3 regions of the Streptomyces sp. NPDC006385 genome follow, and region 1 is predicted to be linked to each of the others. Evidence: riboswitches for the same ligand, from Rfam matches in the RefSeq annotation. Region 1 holds a riboswitch; each other region holds the start of a gene.
The links. A riboswitch is a leader RNA that binds a small molecule or an ion and turns the genes downstream of it on or off. The one in region 1 is predicted to bind cyclic di-AMP.
Positions count from the first base shown of each region.

Region 1 (2,191 bases):
GGGGGCTCCGAGGGGCAGGCTCGCCGTGCTGGACCACGCCGTCGTGTCGGCGGGGGCCGCGGCGAGGCCGTCGGCCGACCGCAGGTCCTGGAGGACCTGCCACTGTGTGCCGGTCGCGGACTGGGGTGGGGCTGGGGTGGCGGGCCAGGGGGCGGGGGCGGCCGGGGTTTGTGTGGTGCTCCGGGTGTCTGCGGCTGGGGTGGGCGTGGTGCTCCAGGTGTCGGCGGGTAGGGCCGGTGTGGTGCTCCGGGTGTCGGTGCCCGGGGTGGGTGTGGTGCTCCACGTGTCGGTGGCCGGGGTGGGTGTGGTGCCCCAGGAGTCGGCGGGTAGGGCCGGTGTGGTGCTCCAGGTGTCGGTGGCCGGGGTTTGTGTCGTGGTCCCGGTGTCGGCGACGGGCCGGGCTGGTGTGGGGTTCCACGTGTCGGTGGCCGGGGTGGGTGTAGTGCCCCAGGTGTCGGCGGGTAAGGCCGGTGTGGTGCCCCAGGTGTCGGTGGTCGGGGCCGGTGTGGTGCTCCAGGTGGCGGTGGCCGGGGTTTGTGTCGTGGTCCCGGTGTCGGCCGGCAAGGCCGGTGGGGTGCTCCAGGTGTCCGTGGCCGGCGGCGTCGCCGGCTGGGGCGCGATCGCCGTTGGTGGTGTGTTCTGCTGCTCGATGTACGCCGACAGCAGTGCGCGGGCCCGGTCGATCTTGCGCTGGTTCTGCTCCTTGGTCGCCTTCAGCGCGGACCGCTGCCGCGACTCGGCCGTCATCTCGGCCGCCGGTTCGGCGGGCGGCGCGGCCGGGGCGGGCAGGGCAAGGGCGGTCTGCGTGGCCTGGTCAGCCGGAGTGTGCGATGTCTCCGGAGGGGCCGGCAGGGCGGCGATGGGGCCGGCCGTCAGTTCCGCGACGGCAGCCGATCCGGTGGCCGGAGCGGACGTCAGCTCGGCTGCCGGCGCGGCGGGCGGCTCCAGGGCGGGGCGGCCGGACGAGGCCCGCCCGAGGTCGGTGAGGTCCGCCACCGCACGCTCGGCGGGGCGCGCGGACCGTGTCCCGCCGGGCCGCTCCGGCTTGTCGCTCGGCAGCGTCGCCGGAACCGTCGGACCCAGCTTCGAGCGGGCGGCGTCGAACCACTGCCGGGCGACCCTGTCGAGCGCGGAGTCGCCGCGCCTGGTGTCGCCGCGCCTGGTGTCGTCGTTCCCGGCAGGCGCGTCCGGCCCGCGTCCGGCGTCGGTCGGCCGGTCGGCACGCCCTCGTGATCCCGCCGACGCCGCGCGGGTGGCGTTGAAGGTGCCCGTGTCGGACTCGGCCTGGTCGTAGAGGGAGCTGACCTTTCGGCTGACCTCCTCGCGGCTCGGTGTCTCGTCCCCGAGGGAGGGGGCGGCGTTGGCCGTCTGGGCGAGCAGGGCCACAGAGGTGAGGGCCGCCGACGCGAGTGCGGAATTGCGCATGCCGGGCAGGCTGAGAGCCCCCGGACGCGCCGTGCGTTCCGGCGCCATGGGCGACGTACTCCTTCCGTGCTCCGCCTACCGGGTTAGCTGACGGGTTCGGGCGGTCGTTTCCGGAAGGTGTGCCCTACGGCCCTTGCCCCGAAGGGCAGTTGGGCCGATTCACCCCAAGTTCGGTTGGGTCCCCGGCTCCCGTGACCCCTGCGGGCGCACCGGACTCGGCGGAGGGCGCACGTCCCGACGGGGTTCGCCAGAGATCGTCGTGCGGCCTGAGCCGTAACCTAACGAACTTGTGTGCCCCGCGTGAAGATTGACGTGTGAAATGTCCGATACGTTTCTGTGACCTTCGACGCTCGCGGCGCGGAGACCACCGAATTCACTTCGCACCGCGTTGATTCCGCCACGCCTCGTAGTGGTCCAGCAGGGTCTGCTCGATCGGACGGTAGGTGATGCCCAGTTCGGTCACGCTGCGGCTGTTGTCCACCCGGAACCGGATGCCGAGGTGCTTGCGGATGTAGTCCTGGGTCAGTCCGAAGGCGGGGCCCAGGATCCTTACCGGCCAGTGCGGGAGCGCGGTGCGCGGGAGGCGGAGGTCGCGGGGGTACCGGGTCCGGATGATGCGGGACATCTCGTGGAAGGACGTCATGGTGCGATCGGCGACGATGTAACGCCCTTTCGCGTCCGGGTTCTCCGCCGCCGCCACGTGCGCTTCGGCCACCTCGCGCACGTCCGCCGTGGTGAAACTGAAGTCCGGTGCGCCGTAGAAGAA
Region 1 is NZ_JBEXQG010000022.1:5,157-7,347, reverse strand. Features, by position in the region: gene ABZ078_RS18950 (NlpC/P60 family protein) at 1-1,425, opposite strand, end outside; cyclic di-AMP (ydaO/yuaA leader) riboswitch at 1,482-1,656, opposite strand; gene ABZ078_RS18945 (NAD-dependent epimerase/dehydratase family protein) at 1,799-2,191, opposite strand, start outside.

Region 2 (2,191 bases), on a different contig from region 1:
GCCCGACCTCCTGGCCCGCGGTGACGGACTGGCCGCTCGACACCGAGAGGGACGACAGGTGGGCGTACTGCGCGTAGTGTCCGTCGGCGAGCTGGATGACGACCTGGTTGCCGTACGCACCGGCCCAGCCGGCGGAGACGACCGTGCCCGCGCCCACGGCCTTCAGCGAGGTACCGGTCGGGACGACGAAGTCCACGCCGGTGTGGTAGCCGCTGGACCACATGCTGCCCGCCACCTTGTAGGCGGTGCCGACGGCGGCACCGGCCACGGGGGCCGTGAAGCCGTTGGTGGTGCCGGTGGTCCCGGCGCTCTCGGCGGCCGTGGTCGCCTTCGACGCGGCGGACTTCGACGACTTCGACGCGGACGAGTCCGAGGACGATGACGATGACGATGACGAGGAAGGGGAGGACGACTTGGGGGTGCTCGTCGCGGCCTTCTTGCCGCCGATGGTGAGCTTCAGACCGGGGTGGATCAGCGACGGGTCGTCGCCGACGGTCTCCCGGTTGTCGGCGTAGAGCTTCTTCCAGCCGCCGCTCACGTTCTGCTCGTCGGCGATCTTCGAAAGGTAGTCGCCGGCCTTCACGGAATACGTCCGCACATCCGCCTTCTGCGTCGTCTCCTTCTTCTCGGCGGCCTTCTGACCGGCAACCGGAAGAACCTGAACGGCCTTTTCCGAAACGGACTGCGAGGGAGCGGCGTGGGCCCCGGTGGCACCGATGAACGGGAGGGCGAGAGCGGCGCCGCCGGTTCCGGCGACTGCGATGGAGCGGGTGAAGCGGGGGGGCTTCGGGCGGCGGTGCTTACCCTTCGCGGGCATGGCGAATTCCTCTCCGGCGCCTGCGAGGTGAGCTGTCGGGTGCGGGCTGGAGATGCCCGGCCGCGTCGGGGACGCGACTTGACCCCAAGCCTGTTCCGGAGACCGGAACAGGCGGTTGTACCTGTGGGTCCCCCGCTCCTGCCGTACGGGTGAGTTTGCGCGGGATCCGGGCGGCGGCAGGATTAGGCGTCCGTCCGGATTGGTGGCGAACGTAAGCGAGGAAGACGCATGGGAACAAGCGAGAGGTTCCGTCCGAATGCGTTCCTGTTGATCCCTTGCGGGAATTACCGGTCACCCTCCGTGCATTATTGGGGCGCCGCCAAACACAAAGCCCCATGAGAAGCACGTGAATTACGTGGACATGACGGGCGACACACGGTCACGAATATGACGCTCCTCACGTGACACTGCTCCACCTTCCTTCAGGCGAGAGCGAGTTGGAATGAAGGCGCCAATTCGGACAGAACTCCTAGATGCGACGCAGCCGGATAACCGTCGCATCGAGGTCGCCGCACAACCCGGTACGCAGTCCGTGATGCAGCAATACTGCACCTCTGTGAATTTCGCCCGTTTCAAGGCATTCGTACGACGCTGTCGGGTCGAGCGCGCGCAGCCGCAGCGCCGGGGCGGGCTCGCCGTAACGCTGGGCCTGGAGCCAGGCGAGGACGACCGCCTCATCCCCGAGCGCGTACTGCACCGCGCTCAGTCCGCCCGCCGGAGGCCGCAGCCGGTAGAGGTCACCGCGCTGCACCACGGGCCGGATCTCCTTGTACAGCGCCACCCACTCCCGGGCCTCGGCGAGTTCCTCCTCGCTCCACCGCGCGAGGTCGCCCCCGACCCCGAGCACTCCGGCCATGGCGCTCACGAACCGGAAGCGCAGGGAGCTGGCGCGCTGGTTGAGCATGGCGTTCGGGCTGTCGGTGACCCAGGCGGCCATGGCGCGGGCCGGGTGGATCTGACTGAAGCCGTGCTGGATGTCCAGCCGGTCCAGCGGGTCGGTGTTGTCCGAGGTCCACACCTGGTCCGTACGGCTCAGCACGCCGAGGTCGATCCGCCCGCCGCCGCCCGAGCAGGACTCGAAGGCGACGCCCGGATGGGCGGCCCGCAGCCGGTCCAGCAGGCCGTACAGCGCGCGCACATGGTCGACCCACAGCCGCTGCGGGTACGACTCCCCGGGCCAGCCGGCGTCGGTGAAGCAGCGGTTGAAGTCCCACTTCACATAGTCGATCGGGGCGCTGGAGAGGAGCCCGTCGAGCCGCTCCCAGAGGTACTCCTGGACATCCTCGCGCGCGAGGTTCAGCACGAGCTGATTGCGGAATTCCGTCCGCTTTCGACCCGTTTGATGCTGAACCCAGTCGGGATGGGTGCGATACA
Region 2 is NZ_JBEXQG010000039.1:7,056-9,246, reverse strand. Features, by position in the region: gene ABZ078_RS26465 (LysM peptidoglycan-binding domain-containing M23 family metallopeptidase) at 1-817, opposite strand, end outside; cyclic di-AMP (ydaO/yuaA leader) riboswitch at 822-1,016, opposite strand; gene ABZ078_RS26460 (alpha-galactosidase) at 1,287-2,191, opposite strand, start outside.
Region 2: linked by a shared signal. The riboswitch ahead of ABZ078_RS26465 (LysM peptidoglycan-binding domain-containing M23 family metallopeptidase) and the one ahead of ABZ078_RS18950 (NlpC/P60 family protein) in region 1 are both predicted to bind cyclic di-AMP.

Region 3 (2,191 bases), on a different contig from region 1:
ACGCCGGTGATCCGAGGCTGGCGGCCGCGACGGTGTACAGCAGCCTGGAGCCGTGCACGCGGCGTGCGTCGCGCCCCCTGCCCTGTGCGCGGTTGATCCTCGATGCGGGGGTGCGCAGGGTGGTGACGGCCTGGCGGGAGCCGGACACGTTCGTGGCGGGGGCCGACGGGAGCGGGGTGCTGGCGGGGGAGGGCGTGGACGTCGTGGTCGTGCCGGAGTTCGAGGGGCGGGCCAAGGCGCCGAACCGGCATCTGCTGCCGTGACGGGGCGCCCATCAGGAGGGGGGCGCGGAAAGGCGTGTGCTTCGGGTCCCGCGGATGGCGTACTATGGACTCATCGACGCGGGGTGGAGCAGCTCGGTAGCTCGCTGGGCTCATAACCCAGAGGTCGCAGGTTCAAATCCTGTCCCCGCTACTGAAGGCTCAGGGCCGGAACTGATCAAGTTCCGGCCCTGAGTGTTTTTCTGGCCTCATCGCCGTACGGCGCCCTTGACCGCCGTCACCAACCGTGATCGGGCGACCGCCCTCCGCATAACAACTGACATACTGTCAATCATTGTGCGACTCCTGAGCCTTGGCCAACTCGCCCGATTTGGGCCGCTCATGACCCGTAAGTCCACCCGAAAAACGTTAACGATCAAGCGGAACAGCTTGGAATCCGCACCCCCCGTCTATTAACGTTCGATAACGCAGCGCGGTCGTCCCAGCCGTCACAAGAGGCGGCTCCGTGCGCACGCGCCGAATCCCGTACCGCGTACGGGAACCGGGGAACCACCACCCTGGGGTGAATCGCGCTGAAGCCGCCGTGGACTCACGGTCGGTATACGCGCGTAGGAGACCTTCCTGCTCCGAACCCGTCAGCTAACCCGGTAGGCGAGAAGGAAGGAAAGGAGTACGCCCACGTGGCGTCCAACAGGCCTGCTACGCAAGCCCCGTTCGTGCCGAGCCAGCGCAGCACCGACACCTTCGGCTACGACCGTGACCGCACCGACGAGGGCCCGTTCGAGGAGTGGAACCCCACCGCGGACACCATTCGCCCCGTACGCGGCAGGCATCGCGTCTCCAAGCAGCGCGGCGGGGGACTCGCCCGCAGCTCCACGGTTCTCGGCGTCGGCGTCATAGCCGCCGTCGGCGCGGGCGGCATGGCCACCGCGCAGAGCGGCAAGCCGCCGGTCGCCATCACCATCCCGGACCTGCCCCTCATATCCGACGGCGACTCCTCCGCCGAGGACGCCGGCACCGCGCTGAGCACCATGGGCGCGACGACCGAGGAGACCACCCAGGGCACCGGCGACGCCGGTGAGGCGCTGCGGGCCCGGATCATCGCCCAGGTCGAGCAGCAGCAGGAGCAGATCGAGAGCAAGGCCGCCGCCGAAGCGGTCGCCGCCGCCGAGAAGGAGGCCGCCGCCGCGGCCGCCAAGGCGGAGAAGGAGGCCAAGGCCAAGGCCGCCGCCGAGAAGGCCAAGGCCGAGGAGGAAGCCCGCAAGAAGGCCGAGGCCGAGCGCCTCGCTGAGCTGGCCAAGCAGTACACGCTGCCGACCTCCTCGTACACCATCACCTCGACCTTCGGGCAGGCCGGCGCCTACTGGTCCTCCGGCTACCACACCGGCCTCGACTTCGCCGCGCCCACCGGCACCCTGATCAAGGCGGTGCACTCCGGCACCATCACCTTCGCCGGCTGGGACGGGTCGTACGGCTACAAGACGGTCCTCACCCTCGACGACGGCACCGAGATCTGGTACGCGCACCAGTCGTCGATCAGCGTGAGCGTCGGCCAGAAGGTCAACACGGGCGACGTCATCGGCCGCGTGGGCGCCACCGGCAACGTGACCGGCGCCCACCTCCACCTCGAAGTGCACACCGGCGGCAGCGCGAGCGGCATCGACCCGCTGGCATGGCTGCGCGGCAAGGGTCTCACGCCCTGACATCTGGCGGCCCTTGAGGCCCTCCACGGCAGATCCCCCGGTGGCCCTGACGACGACCCCCCGACGTCAGGGCTGCCGGTTTTCCTTTTTCCTGGTGCGGGCAACCCGATGGGCGCGCACGGGCGCGCAGTGTTCACGGGAACTTTGTCGCCGCCGCGGAATGGGCCGCTGCCGCACGGCAGTTGACGTAGAGCATGACTTCTCTGCGCAAGCTCGGCTCCTCCGACCTCGAGGTCTTCCCGCTCTCCCTCGGCGGCAACGTCTTCG
Region 3 is NZ_JBEXQG010000018.1:144,904-147,094, forward strand. Features, by position in the region: gene ABZ078_RS17125 (dihydrofolate reductase family protein) at 1-263, shown strand, start outside; tRNA gene ABZ078_RS17130 (tRNA-Met) at 341-414, shown strand; cyclic di-AMP (ydaO/yuaA leader) riboswitch at 726-890, shown strand; gene ABZ078_RS17135 (M23 family metallopeptidase) at 902-1,924, shown strand; gene ABZ078_RS17140 (aldo/keto reductase) at 2,119-2,191, shown strand, end outside.
Region 3: linked by a shared signal. The riboswitch ahead of ABZ078_RS17135 (M23 family metallopeptidase) and the one ahead of ABZ078_RS18950 (NlpC/P60 family protein) in region 1 are both predicted to bind cyclic di-AMP.